3 regions of the Streptomyces thermoalcalitolerans genome follow, and region 2 is predicted to be linked to each of the others. Evidence: riboswitches for the same ligand, from Rfam matches in the RefSeq annotation. Region 2 holds a riboswitch; each other region holds the start of a gene.
The links. Region 2 has a riboswitch for cobalamin ahead of ABD224_RS03035 (cobalamin biosynthesis protein). Riboswitches for the same ligand answer to the same signal wherever they lie in the genome.

Region 1 (7,450 bases), on a different contig from region 2:
CCACGTCGAAGGCGAACGACATGTGCATCGTCTCGTCCCGGAACACCCAGTTGGTGCCGGTGGCCAGCCCGTGCAGCAGGCCCCGGCTGCGGAACCAGTACACGTAGGCGAAGGCGCCGTAGAAGAACAGACCCTCGATGCACGCGGCGAAGCAGATCAGATTGAGCAGGAAGCGACGGCGGTCCGCCTTCGTCTCCAGACGGTCCAGCTCCTCCACCGAGTCCATCCACGTGAAGCAGAACTCGGCCTTCTCGCGGATGGAGGGGATGTGCTCGATGGCCGCGAAGGCGGCGGCGCGGTCGTCCGGGTCGGGGAGATAGGTGTCCAGCAGCGTCAGATAGAACTGGACGTGCACCGCCTCCTCGAAGAGCTGCCTGCTCAGATACAGCCGCGCCTCGGGGGAGTTGATGTGCTTGTAGAGGGTCAGCACCAGGTTGTTGGCGACGATCGAGTCGCCGGTGGCGAAGAACGCGACCAGCCGGCTGATGAGGTGATGCTCGCCCGGCGTCAGCTTCGCGAGGTCGGGGACGTCCGAGTGGAGGTCGACCTCCTCCACGGTCCAGGTGTTCTTGATGGCGTCCCGGTAGCGCTCGTAGAAGTCGGGGTAGCGCATCGGACGCAGGGTCAGCTCGAAGCCGGGGTCGAGCAGATTCTGGGGGCGGGCGGCCGGGGGACGGGTGGACATCACTGGCAGGCCTCGCAGGACTCGGGGTTCTCCAGGGAGCAGGCGACGGCGTCCGACGCGGTCGCCCGCGGTGCGGGGGCGGTGGTGCGGTGCTGTGCCCGGGCCGCGGGGGCGATCCGGGTGGCCGGGCGGGAACGCAGGTAGTACGTCGTCTTCAGGCCCTGCTTCCACGCGTACGCGTACATCGAGGAGAGCTTGCCGATGGTCGGCGTCTCCATGAACAGGTTCAGGGACTGCGACTGGTCCAGGAACGGGGTGCGGGCGGCCGCCATGTCGATCAGGGCGCGCTGCGGGATCTCCCACGCCGTGCGGTACAGCTTCCGTACGTCCTCGGGGATCCAGACGAAGCCCTGCACCGAGCCGCCCGCCTCGCGCAGTGCCTCCCGGGTCCGGGCGTCCCAGACGCCGAGCTTCTTCAGGTCGGCCACCAGATAGGAGTTGACCTGGAGGAACTCCCCGGACAGCGTCTCGCGCTTGAACAGGTTGGAGACCTGCGGCTCGATGCACTCGTACACGCCCGCGATCGAGGCGATGGTGGCGGTCGGGGCGATGGCGAGCAGCAGCGCGTTGCGCATGCCGGCCGCGGCGACGCGCTCGCGCAGGGCCGCCCAGCGCTCGGGCCAGGTGAACGCGACGTCGTAGTGGTCGGGGTGCAGCACACCCCGGGCCGTACGGGTCTTCTCCCAGGCCGGAAGGGGGCCGTGCCGCTCGGCGAGCGCGACGGAGGTCTCGTACGCGGCGAGCATGATCCGTTCGGCGATCCGGGTGGACAGGGCCCTCGCCTCCGGGGAGTCGAAGGGCAGCCGCAGCTTGAAGAACACGTCCTGCAGGCCCATGACCCCCAGGCCCACCGGGCGCCACCGGGCGTTGGACCGGCGTGCCTGCTCGGTCGGGTAGAAGTTGATGTCGACCACGCGGTCGAGGAAGGTGACGGCGGTGCGGACCGTCTCGTCCAGCCGCTCCCAGTCGATGCTCCCGACGCCCCCGCTGTCCCCGCTGTCCTTGCTGTCCTCGCCGTCCCCGTCGCGCACGAACGCGCTCAGATTGACCGACCCCAGGTTGCAGACCGCGGTCTCGCCGTCGTCCGTGACCTCCAGGATCTCCGTGCAGAGGTTGGAGGAGTGGACGACGTGGCCGGGCTCGGCCGTCTGGTTGGCGGTGCGGTTGGCGGTGTCCTTGAAGGTCATCCAGCCGTTGCCGGTCTGCGCGAGGGTGCGCATCATGCGGCCGTACAGCTCGCGGGCCGGCAGTGTCTTTTTCGCCAGGCCCCTGGCCTCCGCGGCCCGGTACGCGGCGTCGAACTCCTCGCCCCACAGATCGGTCAGCTCCGGCACGTCGGAGGGGGAGAACAGCGACCACTGCTCGTCTGCGTCCACCCGGCGCATGAACTCGTCGGGGACCCAGTGCGCGAGGTTCAGGTTGTGCGTGCGGCGGGCGTCGTCGCCGGTGTTGTCCCGCAGCTCCAGGAACTCCTCGACGTCCGCGTGCCAGGTCTCCAGGTAGACCGCCGCCGCGCCCTTGCGCCGGCCGCCCTGGTTCACGGCGGCCACCGAGGCGTCCAGGGTCTTCAGGAACGGCACGATGCCGCCCGAGAGCCCGTTGGTGCCGCGGATCAGCGAACCGCGCGAGCGGATGCGGGAGTAGGCGATGCCGATGCCGCCGGCGTGCTTGGACAGACGGGCGACCTGGTGGTAGCGCTCGTAGATCGAGTCCAGCTCGTCCCCGGGGGAGTCCAGCAGATAGCAGGACGACATCTGGGGGTGCCGGGTGCCGGAGTTGAACAGCGTGGGGGAGGAGGGCAGGTAGTCGAGGCGGCTCATCAGCCCGTACAGCTCCGCGACCTCGTCGAGGGAGCGCGCGGTGTCGTCCTCGGCCAGGCCGCTCGCCACCCGCAGCAGGAAGTACTGGGGCGTCTCGATCACCTTGCGGCTGACCGGGTGCCGCAGCAGATAGCGGCTGTACAGGGTGCGCAGACCGAAGTAGCCGAAGCGGTCGTCGGCGGCCGGGTCGACCAGGGCGTCCAGCCGTTCGCCGTGCACGCGGACGAACGCGGCCGTCCGGTCGGCGATCAGGCCCTCGCGGTGACCGACGGCGATGGAGCCGGTGAACGACGTGACGCCCTGGGAGGCGACCTCGTCGCGGATGCCGAGGGTCAGCAGCCGGGCGGCCAGCCGTGAGTAGGCGGGGTCCTCGGAGATGAGTCCGGCGGCCGCCTCCGTGGCCAGTTCCCGCAGCTCGGCCTCGTCGGCGTGGGCCGACCGGCCGCGCAGCGCGGCGGCGGCGACCCGGCCGGGGTCGGCGTCGGGAAGGTCGGCGGTCAACTCGGTCAGGGTCTGCAGCAGTGCGGCGCCGGGACTGCCGGCCTCCGGGGCCGTGGCTGAGGCCGGGTCGGCTGACGCGATGGTCACGTGGGATCTCCCTCGCTCGGCACGGGCCTCGTCGAGGGCAGGGCAGCACACGAGCGCACGCGGCGTCGCGTCCACCGGCCCACCCCACGAGGCCTGGACGTCGGGGCACCCGGACCGGGCGGCCGGGTGCACTGCCGGCAGGTACTCGGACTGACGCACGTACACGGCCATGCGGGCACACGTGTGCGAATACACCGTTGCGGGACAGTTCCGGATTCGCACCGGATTCCCCTGCGGCGACAGCGAGCATGAGCATACATGTTGTGCCGGGGCGGGGAAGCACCCCCAGATGTTGTGCTGAGCCTGGGTCAGATGGGTAACGTGGCGTCGGCCCGGAGCCGGCTCGGTGCCGGTCCGGTCGTCAGTTCAGCGTCAGCGCGTAGGTGAGCAGAGTGATGTCGTCGATGTGCGGCAGGGGGTTCCAGTCGCGTTCGGGTGTGCGGACGAAGCCCAGGCGTTCGTAGATCCGGTGGGCGGAGTGCATGGTGCTCTGGGTCGACAGCACCACGCGGACACAGCCGTCCATGGCCCGTGCCCGGTCCAGACAGGCCCGTACGAGCGCCTCGCCGACACCCCGGCGGCGGGCCGCGTGCGCGACCGCGAGCATCCGTATCTCGGCCTCGCCCGGGCCGGAGATCTCGGCCAGGGGACCTCCGGCGGGCACGAAGGTCACGCCACCGAGCACCTCGTTGTCGTCCGCCACGGCCACCAGCACCTCGGCGGCGGCCGCCCGCTTGGCCACGTCGCGCAGTTCGCCGAGGTACGCGTCGCTCTCCCCGAAATCGAGGAGCCCGTCCTGGAGATAGGCCTGGGCGGTGATCTCCCCGAGGGTGTCGTACTCGCCGGGTTCCACCGGCCGGATCGTGAAGTCCATGGGCGTGAAGTGTGCCGCACGGATACGACAGCGGGCCGCCGGAGGAGAACCGGCGGCCCGCGTCACACCCGTTCCTCAGCGGGCGGCTCCCGCGGTGGCCGGCGGGAGTTCCACCTCGACCCCCGGGTCGCCCGCGTCCGCCGTGTAGTCCTCCGGCTTGGTCTCGTCGGTGCCCTCGGGCGCCTTGACCGCCCTCAGAACGACCGTCAGGACCACCACGACGGCCGCATTGAGCACGAACGCCGTCAGACCGATGTAGCCGACCTCGCCGATGCCCGGGATCTCCTTCGCCGAACCGCCGAAGTGCTTCTGCGTCGGCGAGGCGACCCCGTAGGCCGCGACCGTGCCGTAGACCATGCCGACCGCCCAGCCCGCCAGCAGCGCCCAGCGGTGGAACCAGCGGGTGAACAGACCGCCGACCAGGGCCGGGAAGGTCTGCAGGATCCAGATGCCGCCGAGCAGCTGGAAGTTGATGGCGACCGTCTTGTCCATGGCCAGCACGAAGACCAGCGCGCCCACCTTCACCAGCAGCGACACGATCTTGGAGACCCGGGTCTCCTCCTCGGCCGTGGCGTTCGGCCTGATGAAGTCCTTGTAGACGTTGCGGGTGAACAGGTTCGCGGCGGCGATCGACATGATCGCCGCGGGCACCAGCGCACCGATGCCGATCGCCGCGAACGCCACGCCCGCGAACCAGTCCGGGAACATGTTCTCGAACAGCTGCGGAATGGCGAGCTGGCCGTTGTCCACCTTCACCCCGGCCGCGATGGCCATGAAGCCCAGCAGAGCGAGCATGCCCAGCATCAGCGAGTACAGCGGCAGGATGGTGGTGTTGCGGCGGATCACCTCACGGCTGCGCGAGGACAGCGTCGCGGTGATCGAGTGCGGGTACATGAACAGCGCGAGCGCGGAGCCCAGGGCCAGCGTGGCGTACGTCCACTGGCCGGCCGGTGCCGGCACCAGACCGCCCGCCCCCGCCTCGGCGTACTTCTCGCCCGCCTTGGCGAACACGTCGTGGAAGCCGCCCAGCTTGATCGGGATGTAGATGATCGCGACCGCGATGACGAGGTAGATGAGGGTGTCCTTCACGAACGCGATCAGCGCGGGCGCACGCAGCCCCGACGAGTAGGTGTACGCCGCCAGCACACCGAAGGCGAGCAGCAGCGGCAGGTCCTTCACGAACCAGTGGGTGCTGTCGCCGCCGCCGACGCCCATCACGTCCAGCACCGCCTGGATGCCGACGAGTTGGAGCGCGATGTACGGCATGGTGGCGAGGATGCCGGTGAGCGCCATCGCCAGCGACAGGCTCTTGGAGCCGAACCGGCCGCGGACGAAGTCCGAGGTCGTCACGTACCCGTGCCGGTGGGACACCGACCACAGCCGCGGCAGGAACGTGAAGATCAACGGGTACACCAGGATCGTGTACGGCACCGCGAAGAAGCCGGCCGCGCCGGTCGCGTAGATCGCCGCGGGCACGGCCACGAAGGTGTACGCCGTGTACAGGTCGCCGCCGAGCAGGAACCAGGTGATCCAGGTGCCGAACGACCGTCCTCCCAGCCCCCACTCGTCGAGAGTGTGCTCGTTCTCGGCCTTGCGCCAGCGGGCGGCCATGAAGCCCATGACGGTGACGAGCAGGAAGAAGAAGATGCAGACGCCGAGCGCGACGCCGTTGACGCCGTCCTTCACTTCGACGCGCCTCCGTCCTCGGACCGGGTGGCGCGGTCGCGCTGGTCACGCTGCCACAGCTTGTAGGCGACCATCGTCAGCGCCGTGGAGATGATCACCCACAGCATCTGGTACCAGTAGAAGAACGGGATCCCGATGAGCACGGGGTCGGTCTTGGCGTACGAACCGACCCACAGCATCGCCACGAACGGTGCGACGAGGCAGAGGCCGATGACCACCCGCGCGGGGGTCACCACCCCTCTGCCGAATCCTGGGACGTCTGACATGTGCGGCTCCGCTCCCTCGCAGGTCACCGGCAAAGTGCGCAGGAAATCTAGGTCACGGTGCCGAGGGAACGGAACCCCTTGTTCACAGTTGTCTTGAGCCGGACGGTGACCGCCCGCCTCAGTCGGCGGGCCGCTTGAGCCGGGCCACGAACTTGTAGCGGTCCCCGCGGTACACCGACCGCACCCACTCCACCGGCCGGCCCTCCTGGTCCAGCGAGTGCCGGGAGAGCAGCAGCATCGGCAGGCCCACGTCGGTGCCGAGCAGGCCCGCCTCGCGCGGAGTGGCCAGTGCGGTCTCGATGGTCTCCTCGGCCTCGGCGAGATGGACGTCGTAGACCTCGGCGAGGGCGGTGTAGAGGGAGGTGTACTTCGTCAGGCTGCGGCGCAGCGCCGGGAAGCGCTTGGCCGACAGATGCGTGGTCTCGATGGCCATGGGCTCGCCGTTGGCCATGCGCAGCCGCTCGATGCGCAGGACGCGTCCGCCGGTGGCGATGTCCAGCAGGTTCGCGAGCCGGTCGTCGGCGGTGATGTAGCCGATGTCGAGGAGCTGCGAGGTCGGCTCCAGGCCCTGGGCGCGCATGTCCTCGGTGTAGGAGGTGAGTTGCAGGATCTGGGAGACCTTCGGTTTGGCGACGAAGGTGCCCTTGCCCTGGATGCGCTCCAGCCGGCCCTCGACGACCAGTTCCTGCAGGGCCTGGCGCACGGTGGTGCGCGAGGTGTCGAACTCGGCCGCCAGCGTCCGCTCGGGCGGGACCGGCGTACCGGGCGCCTGGGTCTCCGTCATGTCGAGCAGGTGCTTCTTCAGACGGTAGTACTTGGGCACACGCGCGGTACGGACGGTCGTCCCACCCTCGTTCTCCGCACTGCTGACGTCGGTGCTCATGCTCTGCCTTCCCGGCTCCTGTGCCGAAGCGACCGACATCCCATCGGCCACGGCTCACATCGTGGCACGGCTCGGTGCGCGGTGGTCCACCCGCACGCTCCGTGATCTTCTCTGTATACCGCCGTGACCCCGGTTGGTCTAGTCCATCCCCCGGTACGGGGCCGGTGGTCCACGGCGGCGGACGGGCCGCGGGCGGGAGGCGGCGGCCGGTGGTCCAGGGGAACGAGGGCGTCCGTCCGGGCCGGTCGGGTGCCGGTCGGGCAATGAAAGGTCCCTGCATATCGCGGTCCCATAACGGGCTTCTCGTGCCCGCTTGCGCACCCTTGACAGCCCTATTGGTCTAAGCCAAGCTCCCCCTACTGGTCTACACCATTGGTCCAGGACCCGGCCCCACGGGCGGTGATGCGCCGACGCTCGTATGTCGCTCAACCGCGGGAAGGCAGGGGGGTTTGTGGCATCCCTGAGGAGGGTGGCGTGAAGCGCAAGCTGATTGCCGCGATCGGTATCGCGGGCATGATGGTCTCCATCGCGGCGTGCGGCGGCGACAGCGGCGACGGGGGAGGCAAGGCCAAGGACGGCTACGCCGGCCAGACGCTCACGGTGTGGGTGATGGACGGCTCCTCCCCGGACAAGTGGCAGAAGGACGTC
Region 2 (7,450 bases):
GCGAGGCGACGGGAGAGCTGCCAGGGGGCCACCCGGTCGTCGGGGCCGTGGACGATCAGCGTCGGCACCGAGAGTCTCTCGGGGGTGGCCGCTTCGGCGAGCCGGTCGCCGTACAGTCCGGCGCGCCCCTGCGCGGCGCGCACCGCGAGCGGCAGCAGCGGCCCCGGGACGTGCCGGGCCCGGGCCAGGGCCCGCATCGTGACCTCCCAGTTGAGCACCGGGGAGTCCAGCACCAGCCCGGCGACGCGCTCGCGCAGCTCCGAGCGGCGGGCGGCCCGCAGGGCCATCGTGGCCCCGGTGGACCAGCCGTAGAGGACCACCCGCTCGGCCCCCGACTCCACCGCATGGCGGATCGCCGCCTCCAGATCGCGCCACTCGGTCTCGCCGAGGTGGCTCAGGCCGTCCGGGGAGCGGGGCGCACCGGCGTCGCCGCGGTAGGCGAGGGCCAGCACCGGGAAGTGCCGGTGGTGCAGGAACTCCATGACGTTCATGGCCAGTTCGCGGGTGGTGCCCAGCCCGTGCACCGCGATCACCCAGGTTCCGCGCGCCCCGGGCACGAACCAGGCGGGCAGGGTGCCGAGTTCGCCCGGGATCCTGACGTCCTCGTGGTTCAGGCCGAGTGCGGAGCGGGGGTTGCCGACGTACAGGTTGGGGGTGAGCCACACCTTGTCGCGGGGTTTCAGGGAGCCGTGGGTGACGCGTTCCAGGCGGCGTACGACGGTGTCGGGCCGGTGCGAGGCGCCGGACAGGACGGGGCCGACCACCGCGTGGGAGCCGTTGCCGGCCAGGCCGTAGGTGCCGGGGCGCAGGGAGGCCAGATCGCGGGTGAGGATGACCTGGCCCGCGGCCGTGCCGTGGACGGTCAGCCGTGGTTCGGTGGGCAGGGGGCGGCCCGGGACCACCTTGAGCGCGGCGTCGCTGGCGAGCCTGCCCGCGACGACGCTCGCCACGCTGCCTGCCAGAACCGCGGTGACGGCCGCAGCCGTCGCTGTGACTGTGCGCACGGGACCAGTGTCACGGCGTATCCGGCCATGGGCCAGTGGAGAGGGACGGTCGGGGTGACACACCCCCGCGCGCTTCACCGGAGAGAGGCGTTCCTCCCCTGCCTCCCGCCTCCCCCGCCTCCTCTGCCTCCCCGAGCCTCCTGCACCCGTGGCCCGGGGGCGGCTTGCGCCGCCCCGTACCGGCCGGCCGCTACCGCCCCGGCTGCCCGTACTTCCGCAGCCGCTCCTCCGCCTGTGCCAGCTGCTCCGGCGTCAGCAGAGTGGGGGTCAGGCCGGGCACGGACGAGGCCGTCAGCCAGAGGCGGCACATCCACTCCAGCTGGGCGGTGCGGTCGTACGCCTGGTCGAGGGTGGCGCCGTAGGTGATCGTGCCGTGGTTCTGCAGCAGACAGCCGGTGCGGCCCTCGAGGGCGCGCACCATGTTCCGGGCCAGCTCCTCGGTGCCGTACGTCGCGTACGGGGCGACCCGGACGGGTCCGCCGAGCACGCCGGTCATGTAGTGGACCGGCGGCAGCTCGGTGACGAGCGTGGAGACGGCCGTGGCGTGCACGGCGTGGGTGTGGACGACGGCGCGGGCGTCGGTGGTGCGGTGGAGGGCAAGGTGCATGGGCAGCTCACTGGTCGGCACCAGTGCGCCGAGCACCTGCCGTCCCGTCAGGTCGACGCCGGTCACGTCGTCGGGGGTGAGCCGGTCGTAGGGGACACCGGACGGGGTGACCAGGACGATGTCGCCCACGCGTACGGAGACGTTGCCGGAGGTGCCCACGACCAGCCCGTCGGACACCATGCGGCGGGCCGTCGCGACGAGCGCCTCCCATGCGCCGGCCACCTCCTCCGCGTTCGGTGCGTCCGGCGCGTCCCCCTCGCCTCCCTGCGCGTTCTGCGCCTCTTGTGCGCCTTGTACGTCCTGTACGCCTTGCCGCTCCCGCTCTCGTTCCCGCTCCTGTGCGCGCTCCCGTTCCCGCCGCTGCTCCGCCATGCGCCGCCCCTTCCGCACCGTCCCGCCCTGAGCTGCTCCGTCATGTGTTGCCCCGTCCTGCCCCGACCGTGTCGGGACAGCCCCGGAAGCGACCGGTATCTCCCCGGCGGACCACTGGAACGGACACCGTGAAGACCGCCTCAGTTCATCTTCTGTTCACCCTGGTTACCTACGTTCAAGCCGCCCATGACGCTCGAACGATTGCCAGGTAAATGGAAAGCTTCTCGCTGATCCTCGCGATTGTGGTGATCACCGCACTCGTGTTCGATTTCACGAACGGTTTCCACGACACCGCCAACGCGATGGCCACCACCATCTCCACTGGCGCACTCAAGCCCAAGGTCGCGGTGGCCATGTCCGCCGTGCTCAACCTGGTGGGCGCTTTCCTCTCCGTGGAGGTCGCCAACACGATCTCCAAAGGTCTCGTCGACGAAAGCGGCATTCGTCCCGAGGTCATCTTCGCCGCCCTGGTGGGCGCGATCCTCTGGAATCTGCTGACCTGGCTGGTCGGGCTTCCGTCCAGCTCCTCGCACGCCCTCATGGGCGGCCTGATCGGCGCCACCGTCGCCTCGGCGGGCATCGGCGCGGTGCACGGCGGCGTCCTGGTCACCAAGGTGCTTCTCCCGGCAGTCGCCGCCCCGCTCGTCGCGGGCATCTCCGCTCTGGTCGCGACCCGGCTGACGTACCGCCTCGGCAGGAACACGGACGGCAGGGCGGCCGAGAGGGGCCACCGCGCCGGCCAGATCGCCTCCGCGGGCCTGGTCTCGCTGGCCCACGGCACCAACGACGCGCAGAAGACGATGGGCATCATCACTCTCGCCCTGATCACCGGCGGTGCCCTCGCCCCCGGTTCCAACCCTCCCGTCTGGGTCATCGCCTCCGCGGGCATCGCCATCGCGCTCGGCACCTATGTCGGCGGCTGGCGCATCATCCGCACCATGGGCAAGGGGCTGACCGACCTCCAGCCGCAGCAGGGCTTCGCCGCCCAGACCAGCGCGGCCACCGCCATTCTGGCCTCCTCCCACCTCGGCTTCTCCCTCTCCACCACGCACGTCGTCTCCGGCGCGGTAATGGGCGCCGGCCTGGGCCGCAAGGGCGGCGTCGTCCGCTGGTCCACCGCGACCCGCATGTGCGTCGCCTGGGCCCTGACCCTGCCGGCCGCGGCCCTGGTCGGCGCCGGCGCGGAGGCCATGACGCGCCTCGGTGACTGGGGCACCGGGTTCGTCGCCGCCTTCCTGGTGGTCTCCAGCGCCACGATCTGGAAGATCTCCCGCCGCGAGGTCGTCGACCACACCAACGTCAACGCCGCCGACGAGACCCCTGCGGTCGCCGACAGCGAGAAGCCGTCCGACGCCCTCACCCCGGCCACCCTGGCCTCCCAGGCGGCCGAGGATCTCACGGCGACGATCCCCGCCCCGGCATCCGCCCCCACCGCGCCCGCGGCGACCCCGCCGGCCGCCGCCTGAGTCCGCGCCCGGACAGAAGCCCGGACAGAAGCCCGGACAGAAGCCCGGACAGAAGGCCCCGGACAGAAGGAAGAGAAAACCCATGGACATCGACTGGGCGGCCCTCGGCTCCGTCTTCGGCGTGAGCCTCGGCGTATCGGTGGGCCTCGTGGTCCTGTTCAGCCTCGGCATCGCCGCTCTCTCCCGCCGCGACCGGGCCGCCGAGCAGGGCAGCGGCGGCGGAGCGCTCGCGGTCACCGGCGCCTGCGTCTGCTTCGCCGCGTGCGCCGCCGCGGTGGCGTACGGGATCCATCTGATCGTGGCCTGAACCGACAGGCACCAGCGGCATCGCCCGCTCCGCCCGGAGCGTCCCGAGGACGCCCCGGGCGGGGCGGGCGTTTTCGTGCGCCGGTCGTGCGCGGTGGTGTGGGTCTTGTCTCACTGCGCCTGCGCAGGTCAACGGCAAGTTGACGGGCGTTCGCGGGGCATGGTGGACTGCCGGGGCCATGTACGGCGGCAAGAGAGGAAGCCGGTGCGAATCCGGCGCGGTCCCGCCACTGTGACCGGGAGGGCGACTTCCCGGGAGCCAGGAACTCTCCCCGTCGGTCTCGTCGAACCAGGGCGTGGACACCCTGAGTGAGGACATATCGCGATGCACGGCTGCCGACCGAGGTTCACCAGCGACACCCCGACCGCACCTTCGGTACCCCCGGTCGGCTGACCCGATGGGTGCCGATCGCGTTTTCGCGTACGGCGCCACCGCCGGCCTCCTCGGTGACCTGATCCTCGGCGATCCCCGTCGCGGACATCCGGTCGCCGTGTTCGGCCGTGCCGCGAGCGCCGTGGAACGCGCCCTGTGGCGGGACCACCGCGGCTGGGGCGCCCTGCACACCGCCGTGTGCGTGGGGGGCACCGTGGCGGTGGCCGCACTGGCCGCAGCCGCCGTACGCCGCTCCCGTGCCGCCTCCGTCGCCCTGACCGCCGCCGCCACCTGGACCGTCGTCGGCGGCACCTCGCTCGCGCGGGAGGCGCGGACGATCGGGCGCGCGCTCGGGGCCGGGGACGTCGACGGCGCCCGGGCGCGGCTGCCGCACCTGTGCGGACGCGACCCGCAGGCGCTGGACGCCGACGGGATCGCGCGGGCCGTCGTCGAGTCCGTCGCCGAGAACACCTCCGACGCGGTGGTGGGCGCGCTGCTGTGGGGCGCCGTCGCCGGAGTGCCGGGCCTCCTCGGCTTCCGGGCCGTCAACACCCTGGACGCCATGGTCGGGCACAAGTCCCCCCGCCACCGCCGCTACGGCTGGGCCTCGGCCCGTCTCGACGACCTCGCCGGCTGGCCGGGGGCACGGCTGACCGCCGCCCTGGCGGCCGTCGCGGGAGGCGACCCGCGGGGTGCCGTACGGGCCTGGCGTGCCGACGCCCGCAAGCATCCGAGCCCCAACGCCGGCCCGGTCGAGGCCTCGTTCGCGGGGGCCCTCGGCGTACGGCTGGGCGGCACGCTCTCCTACGGCGGGCGCGTGGAGCACCGCCCGGTGCTCAACGGCTCCGGGCGCGCCGTCCGGACGGAGGACATCGAGCGGGCCGTACGCCTCTCACGGCGCGTGAGCTGGCTCGCGCTCGGCACCTGCGTCGCCGCCAGGCTGCTGTGCGCCCGCGCCCGCCGGGCGGGGGCCGGGGCGGGGGCAGGGCTGAAGGCATGGGCGACGGCACGGACGAAGGGACGGACGTCATGAACGGCGGTCTGCTCGTCGCCGGCACCACCTCCGACGCCGGGAAGAGCGTCGTCACGGCCGGGATCTGCCGGTGGCTGGTGCGGCAGGGCGTGAAGGTCGCGCCCTTCAAGGCGCAGAACATGTCCCTCAACTCCTTCGTCACCCGTGAGGGCGCCGAGATCGGGCGGGCGCAGGCCATGCAGGCCCAGGCCTGCCGGATCGAGCCGACCGCGCTGATGAACCCGGTGCTGCTCAAGCCGGGCGGCGAGCAGAGCAGCCAGGTCGTGCTGCTGGGCAGGCCGGTGGGCGAGCTGAGCGCACGCGGCTACCACGGCGGGCGGCAGCACAGGCTCCTCGGCACGGTGCTGGACTGCCTCGCCGAACTGCGCGGCACGTACGACGTGGTGATCTGCGAGGGGGCGGGCAGCCCGGCCGAGATCAATCTGCGCCGGACCGACATCGTCAACATGGCGGTCGCACGGGGTGCGCGGCTGCCCGTGCTGATCGTCGGCGACATCGACCGCGGCGGCGTCTTCGCCTCCTTCTTCGGCACGCTCGCCCTGCTGTCCCGCGAGGACCAGGAGCTGGTCGCCGGGTTCCTCGTCAACAAGTTCCGCGGCGACGTCTCGCTGCTGGAGCCGGGGCTCGACATGCTGCACGGGCTCACCGGACGGCGCACCTTCGGCGTCCTGCCCTTCCGGCACGGGCTCGGCATCGACGAGGAGGACGGACTGGGGGTCCCCCCGCTCGAGCGAAGCCGAGAGTGGGGGAGGGTGTCGCTGCGGGGGGCTGTGCGGGAGTCCGCGGTGGCCCCTCCGGTGGGCGAGGAGATCCTGCGGGTCGCCGTCTGCGCCGTCCCCCTGATGTCCAACTTCACCGACGTGGACGCGCTCGCCGCCGAACCGGGCGTCGTCGTGCGGTTCGTGGACCGCCCGGAGGAGCTGTCCGACGCCGACCTCGTCGTCGTGCCCGGCACCCGGGGCACGGTCCGGGCGCTTCGGTGGCTGCGGGAGCGGGGACTTGCGGAGGCCCTCGAGCGCAGGGCCCGCGAGGGACGGCCCGTCCTCGGGATCTGCGGCGGCTTCCAGGTCCTCGGCGAGCACATCGAGGACGAGGTCGAGTCGCGGGCCGGACACGTGGACGGCCTCGGACTGCTGCCGGTACGGGTCCGGTTCGCCCGGGAGAAGACCCTCGCCCGGCCCGAGGGCGAGGCCCTGGGCGAACGGGTCGAGGGCTACGAGATCCACCACGGGGTCGCCGAGGTCACCGGCGGGGAGCCCTTCCTGGACGGCTGCCGGTCCGGAGCCGTCTGGGGCACGCACTGGCACGGCTCGCTGGAGTCGGACGGCTTCCGGCGTGCCTTCCTGCGCGAGGTGGCGGCCGCCGCCGGCCGCCGCTTCGTCCCGGCCGCCGACACCTCCTTCGCCGCCCTGCGCGAGGAACAGCTCGACCGGCTCGGCGATCTGATCGAACAGCACACGGACACGGACGCGCTGTGGCGGCTCATCGAGTCGGGCGCGCCGCGAGGACTTCCCTTCATTCCCCCGGGAGCACCCGCATGAGCACAGTGTTGTTGTTGTCGACCGCCGACACCGATCTGCTGGCGGCCCGTGCCTCGGGCGCCTCCTACCGGATCGGCAACCCGGCCCGGGTGGACGTCACCGAGGAACTCCCCCGGCTGCTCGACGGCGCGGACGTCGCCGTCGTCCGCCTGCTCGGCGGCAAGCGCGCCTGGGAGGACGGACTCGCCGCGCTGAAGGCGTCCGGTGTCCCGACCGTGCTGCTGGGCGGGGAGGCCGTGCCGGACGCGGAGCTGATGGCCGAGTCGTCGGTGCCGGCGGGCGTGGTGGCGGAGGCCCTGCGGTACCTCGTCGAGGGCGGGCCGGCGAACCTGGCCGAGCTGGCCCGGTTCCTGTCGGACACGGTGCTGCTGACCGGTGAGGGCTTCGAGAAACCGCGGAAGATGCCGGAGTACGGCATCCACGGCGACCGCCCCTTCACCGAGGGGCGCCCGACCGTGGGCGTCCTCTTCTACCGCGCCCACGAACTGAGCGGCAACACCGCCTTCGTGGACACCCTGTGCGACGCGATCGAGGCGCACGGCGCCAACGCCCTCCCGGTGTACTGCGGTTCGCTGCGCGGCGCCGACCCGGGGCTGTACGAGATCCTGGGACGGGCCGACGCCCTGGTCGCCACCGTCCTCGCCGCCGGCGGCACCCACGCCTCGCAGGCCTCGGCGGGCGGGGACGAGGAGTCCTGGGACGTCGGGGCGCTGGCCGAGCTCGACGTCCCGGTGCTGCAAGGGCTCTG
Region 3 (7,450 bases), on a different contig from region 2:
CCGGCCGGTGCGGGGCCTCAGCCCCCCGCTGAGCAGCCGCAGCAGGGTGGTCTTGCCGCTGCCGTTGCGGCCGAGCAGAACGAGCGCGCGTCCCTCGCGGATGTCGAAGTCGAGGCCGTCGAGGACGGTGGGGCCGTCCTCGTAGGCGAAGGACGCCCCCCGCAGGGCGACGAGCACCTGCTCACCTGGCTCACTCATGACAAGGGCCCTTTCAGCACGAAGGTGAGAGCGGCGACGCAGCCGAGGAGCACGACGCTGCCGAGGGTGAACCGGACGGAGACCCGGGCCTCGGGCACCAGCACCCGCAGGGTGCCGTCGTAGCCGCGTCCGGCGAGTCCGGCCTGGAGCCGGGAGGCCCGGTCGAAGGCGCGGACGAAGGCGGTGGCGCCGAGTCCGGCCAGGGAGCGCCAGGTCGCGGCCCGGGTGGTGTGCCCGAGCCGGGCGGCCTGGGCCGCACGGACCCGGCGGATCGAGTCCAGCAGCAGAGAGCTCATGCGGTAGGTCACCAGGGCGACGTCCACGACCGGGTCGGGCACCCCGGCCCTGATCAGCCGGGGCAGCAGGTCGGACATCGGGGTGGTGAAGGCGAACAGCAGCACACCGAGGGAGGCGGCCGAGGTGCGCAGCAGCAGTTCACCGGCGCGGCGCGGTCCGTCGTCGGCGAGGGACAGCACTCCCTCCGGGCCGCCGACCTGGACGAGGAGGGTGGCGGCTCCGGTGACGCAGAAGCCCAGAGGCACCCGGTAGGCACGCCACAGCCGCCGGCCCGGCACTCCCGCCGGGCCCAGCAGCACCACGAGGGTGGTGAGGAGCACCAGGGCCGCGCCCGGCCAGGGCGGCAGGGCGATCGCCAGGGCGGTCAGGCCCAGTCCGAGCACGGCCTTGTCCACGGGATGGCGGCAGCGCCAGCGACTGCTGTGCGCCGCCGTGTCGATCGGCAGCACGGGACTCAGGACCCCTGGACCTCGGACTTCTCGGCGGTGCTCCCGGCGTCCTCGGCGGCGGCCTGCCGTGCGCGGGCCCGCTGCTCACCCTGCCGGCGGCCCCGGCGGAGACCGAAGTAGTAGGCGAGCACGCCCGAGCCGAGGGCGGCCTGCACGGCGAACAGCGCAGACTCGATCTCCCCGGAGGGCGGTTCGTACAGCGGGGAGAACCACGGCTCGTAGTCCGGTTCGAGCTCGGTGATCACCGTCTCCGCCTCGGCGTCGGCGCCGGTGAACGGCTCCTCCTTGTGGTCGCCGAGGCCGAGCACCAGGGGCAGCACGGCGAGCGCGACCACGGCGAGCAGCAGCAGGAGGTTGGTCCTCGTGTTCTTCCTCATCACGCCACCGCCCCGGTGCCGGTCGCCTTCGCCTCGGTCCGCCCGCCGGTCACGAGCACCCCCAGCCGGGTCAGTTCACCCTTGCTGGACTGCACCAGCAGCCGCATCACGAGCACCGTGAGCAGCCCCTCGCTCACTGCGAGCGGGATCTGCGTCACGGCGAAGACCGAACCGAACTTGCCGAGCGCTCCCAGGAATCCGCTGCCCGGGTCGGGGAAGGCGAGCGCCAGCTGCACGGAGGTGACGCAGTAGGTGGACAGATCGGCGGCGAACGCGCCGAAGAACACCGCGACCATCAGCGGCACGTCACAGCGGCGCAGCAGCCGGTGGACGCCGTACCCCACCCAGGGCCCGACGACCGCCATGGAGAAGACGTTGGCGCCGAGCGTGGTCAGCCCGCCGTGGGCCAGCAGCAGCGCCTGGAAGAGCAGCGTGATGGTGCCCAGCACCGCCATGACCGGCGGCCGGAACAGGATGGCACCCAGCCCGGTGCCGGTCGGATGGGAACAACTCCCGGTGACCGACGGCAGTTTCAGAGCGGACAGGACGAAGGTGAAGGCACCGGAGGCGCCGAGGAGCAGTGTGCTCTCCGGGTGCTTCCTGACCTCACGGGTGAGTGTCCGTACTCCGTGGACGACGAACGGCGCGGACGCGACGCCCCAGGCGACCGCGTGCGCCGGAGGCAGAAAGCCCTCGGCTATGTGCATGGCTCGGCAGACCCTCTCCAGCACCTCGTGGATGGTTGACGCGCCTCGGCCGGTCTCCTGGCTGACGGGTGAGAGCGCCCGGACTCCGCCTTCCCAGGCCCGCGAAGGCCCAGTGGCTGCCCGCGAGGGGCCGGAGCCGGACTTCCCGATCACAGTGGCGAGGGCCGCACCGGCATCACACCGGATTTCCCGTTCACCGAAGCATGGTGAGCGTAGTGCCCGGCGGAAGCCGCTGACAAGCACGGCGGGAGAGCGCACACGAGCACGGCGGGAGAGCGCGCGAGCGCACCGGAGCCGTCGGCCTCCCGCTGCCGCGTGTCCGCGCCGCCGTCGAGGAGACGCGGTTCGTGCCCCCGGGCGGCGGGGCGTACGAGGCGTTCGCCGCGCGGGCCGGCCGGATCAGTCGACGACGTCGACGCCGTACCGACGGGCGAGGGCGTCCAGACCGTGGTCGTAGCCCTGGCCGACGACGCGAAGCCGCCAGCGGGGGCCGCGACGGTAGATCTCGGTGAGCAGCATGGTGCGCTCGGTGGTCGCGGCGTCCACGGTGGCCTGGACGAACGGCGCGGCACTGGTGCCGGGACCGGAGCTGATCTGGATGGCGCCGACGTCGCCGAAGGTGGGCGTGCCGTCGATGGCGGCCGCGACGACGACGCGCCGGGCCGACGGCGGCAGCGTGGCGAGGTCGATGCTGATGGTCTGCTCGGTCGGTCCGTCGCTGAGCAGCCGTACCGTCCCACCGGGGTTCTCCGGGGCACCGTAGAAGACGAAGTCCTCGTCGAAGGCCACCTGTTCGTCCTCATCGAGCACGAACGCGACCACGTCGATCTCACACGTCGTCTGCTGCGCCCAGGAGGCCGTGACGGTCCACGGGGACGCCGGGGTCCGCTCGTCCGGACCGGGAAGGTCGACGACGCCGCCGCGCGGCAGCACCTGAGGGGCCGGGCGCCGGTCGTCGGCGGCCTGCTCGAGGACCGGGGCGTCGAGCCAGGCCGCGTCGTGCGTGGGCACGGCGAGCGAGGTGATGCGCCGCATACGGCGGTCGGTCTCACCCCTGGGGAGCAGGACGACATCGGTGACGCTCGCGGACAGGTTGATGGCGGCGGCGCCCCCGAGTTCGACGATGCGCGCACGGGCCCTTGCGGCCTGGGGGTGCGTGCCGCCCAGGACGAGCACACGTCGCCCCGCCAGGGGACCGTTCGGTCGCGCGCGGCGCCGGGCAGGCTTCGGTTGGTGCTCCGGCTCGTCGGGGCCGGGCCGTGTTCCTGACCCCGTGGCGGGAGAGGGAGCGGAAACGGGGGCCGGAGGCCGGGGAGCGACGGCATCGACCCGGTCGGGTGACCGCTGCGCGGGCACGGTAGGCGGCTGCGCGGGCGTGCCCGGGGGAGCCGGGGCCGCCGCCTCATGCGGAGTTCCCGGCCGTACGTCGTCCAGCAGTTCCAGGAAGGTCTGTTCGTCGATGACCGGCACGCCGTCCGCCCGTGCCCGCCGGGCCTTGGCGGTGCCGGCGGAGGAGTTGTCGGCGACCAGGACGCTGGTGTGCCGGCTGACGGAGGACACCACGTTCAACCCGGCGGCGACGGCCCGCTCCACCAGCACGGTCCGCGGGGTCCGGGTCTCTCCGGTGACGGCCACTTTCATGCCCTGCACCAGCGGCCCGCCTGCGGTGAGACGCCCGGGGTTGCGGAAGGCGCACGGCGTCTTGGGCGGGCGTGGCGCGAACCGGGAATTCTGCCGCGGCGGGCAGGCCACCAGAGGCAGGGGCAGCTCCAGCCGCGCCGCCTCCCGCAGCGAGGCCCGCAGCACCCCGGCCAGGACCCGGGTGTCGTCGAGTGCGTCGTGCGCCTTCACCCGCGTGACGCCGTAGTGCGCGGCGAGCGTCCCCAGTTTCAGGTCGCGGGTGGGCGGGTCGATCCGCCGGTTCAGCGCCAGCGTGCACAGCCTCCGCGTGACCGGCAGCCGCAGACCGGCCCGTGCGAACTCGTGCGCGAGGAAGTCGTAGTCGAACTGGGCGTTGTGCGCGACCAGCACCCGGCCCTGGAGCATCGCGCCGATCCGCCCGGCCACCTCCTCGAAGCGGGGCGCCCCGCGCAGCCGTTCGGGAGTCAGCCCGTGCACCCGCACGGGCCCGGGATCACAGCCGGGATTCAGCAGCGTCGAATATTCCCCGGTCTGTTCGCCGTCCGGCCCCAGCGTCACCACGGCCACGGACAGCACCCGGTCGCGGCGCGCGACCAGCCCGGAGGTCTCCACATCTACCAAGGCCCAGTCGAAGGCGTAGTCGCGCAGGCTGGACAGGTCGAAGGCAGAGGAAGCAAGAGACATGACAGAAGGATGTTGACCTATACGCCACCCTTCAACCTGGATGCCCTTTCATCCCTGTATGTCCTTCCGGTGTGTCCTTCCGTGCCGACGCCGGATCCTCGTCGGCCCAGGGACGTCCCGCGCCTGAACCGCCCTCGGCGACCCGAGCGCCGCCCGCGCGATCGGCCTCGCCGACGGCAGGAACCCCTGTAGTGCTTCGTCGGATTCCGCCTGCGGCGGCTTCGCGGGCGGGCAGAGACTGCCTGTAGGTGGTAGCGACGCCGCTTGCCCGTGGCCCTTTTGATGCCGGCCCAGCCGCGGCCGGGTCAGGCGGCCTTGCCGAAGCCGGCGGCGGCCAGGTTCTGGTCGCGCGGCGGGGCGTCCGAGAGCGGCGCAGCAGCGGTGAGTGCTGCGGTGGCGGCGGCGAGTGCGGCGGCCCTGGTGACGGTGCGACGCTTCGTGCTCCCCTATTGCGCGTGGTTGCAGGTGGCGGCCCCCGCTGCCATGGGCAAGCGGGGGCCGCGGCCGTGTGCCGGCGGGCGGTGTCAGGAAACGTCGGCGCGGACCGGGTCGCCGAGGAAGCCGTCGGTGTAGGTGACGTACTTCGCGGTGAAGGTGCCCTTGCCGGTGACGGTGCCGGTGATGTTCTCGCCGGGTGCGAGTTCGACCGTGTCGATCTGCTGCTCGTCGACACCGAGTTCGGCGGTGTGCTTGGTGCCGTTGGTGTCGGTGATGGTGAAGTACAGCGGGTTCACGTCGATCGGCTCGTCGCCGTTGTTGGTGATGGTGATGAGCACGCTGGTGTAGTCGCTGCTGCTGGCGAGAATGCTCTTGGAGAAGTCGGTCTTCTTCGCCGTGATCTTCACCGGACCCTCGGAAGCGGCCTCCTCCTTCTCCTTGCCGGGTTTGTTGTCCGCAGGGGCCTTCTGACCGGAGTCCTCGGTCTTGTCGCCCGGGGTCTTCTCGGCGACGGCTGATGTTCCCTTGCTGTCACCGGAGTCGCCGCCGCCGATGACGGCGCCCACAGCGCCCAGCAGGACGAACAGGCCGACGATGCCCAGACACCCGAGGCCGACGATCTTGCCGACGCTGCGCTTCTTCGGCGGCTGCGGCGCCGGGTGGCCATACCCGGGCTGAGGCTGCTGCGGCGGGTAGGGCTGGTACGGGTGCTGCTGGCTCATGTGTTCCTCTCGGAATGTTCGTGCGTTCTCCGTGTGGGACTTGTGGGGAAGCTGTGCGGTTTCCTCATGTCCGGGATATTCACCTGATCGTGACGGACCGGTGATGATGGGGGCGGCCCGTTCAGTCGGTGCTCTTCTGCTCTTCTTTGCTTCTTCGGGGCGCGGCCGGTTGCCGGCAGGCATGGGTCGTCCCGGGGCGGACGGGCCGCGTAGGCGGGCGGCGGATCGAGGTGGATGAGCCGGGAGGCCTGCCATCAGGCGGCGATGGACGAGCCGGTGGACGGCTCCTCGGCGGCGGTCGGAGAAGGGGCCGGATCGATCCGGCGGACACCCTCGTCGGCCCCGCCGGGCGCCTTCGCCTCGGGATGGACGGGGATCTCCGGAAGCGGCCCGCGGAGCACCCCCAACCCGCCAGAACAGACGCCTGTGCGCCCTGAACTGGCCCCACTGACGCAGGTGCCGCCAAGCCGCAGCCCGCAAAAGAGCCGGCTCGGGACGCGAAATCCAATGGAGCACCGGGGCCGGGACACCGGGCCTCCTCCTCGCCCCCGCACCTTCGTGCTGCCACGTTGGCAGTGCTTCGAGGTCGTGAAACGCTGGCTTCAGGGCGTACATGTCCGGCATCTGCACATCGATCTTGACATATCGATCCCGAACGGATGAGGCCGGTCGTCTCTTGAAAGTCCCCGGTTCCAGACTCCCCGTCCGGGACTTCGGGACAAGGAACAGCCATGACGACGACCGACCATGCTCACGGCAGCGGCGACCACAGCGATCCCACCCTGTACCGCACTCCGGCGGACGCTGTCGCCGCACCCCCGGAAAAGCTCGCCTATGTCGTCGGTTTCGACCCGGACGCACAGCGCGCGGACGCGCTGTTCACCGTCGACACCGACCCCGCATCCCCCCTGTACGGCCGTGTGGCCTCCCGGACCGAGCTGCCCGACCCGGGCAACGAACTGCACCACTTCGGCTGGAACGCCTGCTCGAGCGCACTGGCGCATGCCGGTCATCACCACGCCGCGCGGCGCTACCTCATCGTTCCGGGACTGCGCTCCTCCCGGCTGCACATCCTCGACACCGACCCCGACCCCGCCCACCCGCGCCTGGTCAAGGTGATCGAGTCCGGGGAGCTGGCCGCCAAGGCCGGGTACTCGCGCCCGCACACACTCCACTGCGGCCCCGACGGAATGTTCCTGTCCTGCCTGGGCGGCGCGGACGGCGCGGACGGGCCCGGCGGCGTCGCACTGCTGGACCACGAGACCTTCGAAGTGCTGCGCGCCTGGGAGAGCGACCGCGGACCGCAGCGGCTCGCCTACGACCTCTGGTGGCACCTGCGTCAGAACATCGCCGTGACCAGCGAGTGGGGCACCCCCTCGATGATCGAGAACGGTCTCGTCCCCGAACTGCTGCTGGATCGCCAGTACGGCCACTCACTGCACTTCTGGGAGCTGGACTCCGGCCGGCACCTGCAGCGCGCCGACCTGGGAGACGAGAACCAGATGGTGCTGGAGCTGCGTCCCGCGCACGATCCCGGGGCCACGTGGGGATTCACCAGCACCGTGGTCAATGTGGAGGACCTCTCGGCATCGGTGTGGTGGTGGAACAGGGAGGGCGAGAACTTCGTCGTCCACAAGGTGATCACCGTTCCGGCCGAGCCCGCGCGACCGGAGGACCTGCCCCCGGCTCTGCAGCCGTTCGGCGCCGTGCCCCCCTTGATCACCGACATCGACCTGTCGGTGGACGACCAGTGGCTGTACGTATCCGCATGGGGAACCGGCGACCTGCTCCAGTACGACGTGAGCGAGCCGTCCCATCCCCGGCAGACCGCATCCATGCGTCTCGGCGGCATCGCCAGCCGGCAGCCGCACCCCGCCGAGCCGGACACTCCGCTGACGGGCGGAGCACAGATGGTCGAGCTCAGCCGCGACGGGCGG

Region 1: it holds a riboswitch for cobalamin, as region 2 does, so the genes downstream of both, ABD224_RS17115 (ribonucleoside-diphosphate reductase subunit alpha) here and ABD224_RS03035 (cobalamin biosynthesis protein) in region 2, are expected to answer to the same signal.
Region 3: it holds a riboswitch for cobalamin, as region 2 does, so the genes downstream of both, ABD224_RS08255 (energy-coupling factor ABC transporter permease) here and ABD224_RS03035 (cobalamin biosynthesis protein) in region 2, are expected to answer to the same signal.

Annotation. Positions count from the first base shown of each region.
Region 1 is NZ_BAAAHG010000028.1:35,410-42,859, forward strand. It holds gene ABD224_RS17110 (ribonucleotide-diphosphate reductase subunit beta) at 1-685, opposite strand, end outside; gene ABD224_RS17115 (ribonucleoside-diphosphate reductase subunit alpha) at 685-3,093, opposite strand; adenosylcobalamin-variant (AdoCbl-variant) riboswitch at 3,225-3,336, opposite strand; gene ABD224_RS17120 (GNAT family N-acetyltransferase) at 3,455-3,967, opposite strand; gene mctP (monocarboxylate uptake permease MctP) at 4,043-5,653, opposite strand; gene ABD224_RS17130 (DUF3311 domain-containing protein) at 5,650-5,919, opposite strand; gene ABD224_RS17135 (GntR family transcriptional regulator) at 6,038-6,802, opposite strand; gene ABD224_RS17140 (extracellular solute-binding protein) at 7,277-7,450, shown strand, end outside.
Region 2 is NZ_BAAAHG010000003.1:52,238-59,687, forward strand. It holds gene ABD224_RS03015 (alpha/beta hydrolase) at 1-1,004, opposite strand, end outside; gene ABD224_RS03020 (class II aldolase/adducin family protein) at 1,195-1,983, opposite strand; gene ABD224_RS03025 (inorganic phosphate transporter) at 2,196-3,449, shown strand; gene ABD224_RS03030 (hypothetical protein) at 3,532-3,756, shown strand; cobalamin riboswitch at 3,913-4,044, shown strand; gene ABD224_RS03035 (cobalamin biosynthesis protein) at 4,154-5,161, shown strand; gene ABD224_RS03040 (cobyric acid synthase) at 5,158-6,702, shown strand; gene cobN (cobaltochelatase subunit CobN) at 6,699-7,450, shown strand, end outside.
Region 3 is NZ_BAAAHG010000009.1:94,217-101,666, reverse strand. It holds gene ABD224_RS08270 (energy-coupling factor ABC transporter ATP-binding protein) at 1-198, opposite strand, end outside; gene cbiQ (cobalt ECF transporter T component CbiQ) at 195-944, opposite strand; gene ABD224_RS08260 (energy-coupling factor ABC transporter substrate-binding protein) at 950-1,321, opposite strand; gene ABD224_RS08255 (energy-coupling factor ABC transporter permease) at 1,321-2,028, opposite strand; cobalamin riboswitch at 2,059-2,244, opposite strand; gene ABD224_RS08250 (TerD family protein) at 2,428-4,353, opposite strand; gene ABD224_RS08245 (DUF4352 domain-containing protein) at 4,878-5,513, opposite strand; gene ABD224_RS08240 (hypothetical protein) at 5,768-5,920, opposite strand; gene ABD224_RS08235 (selenium-binding protein SBP56-related protein) at 6,245-7,450, shown strand, end outside.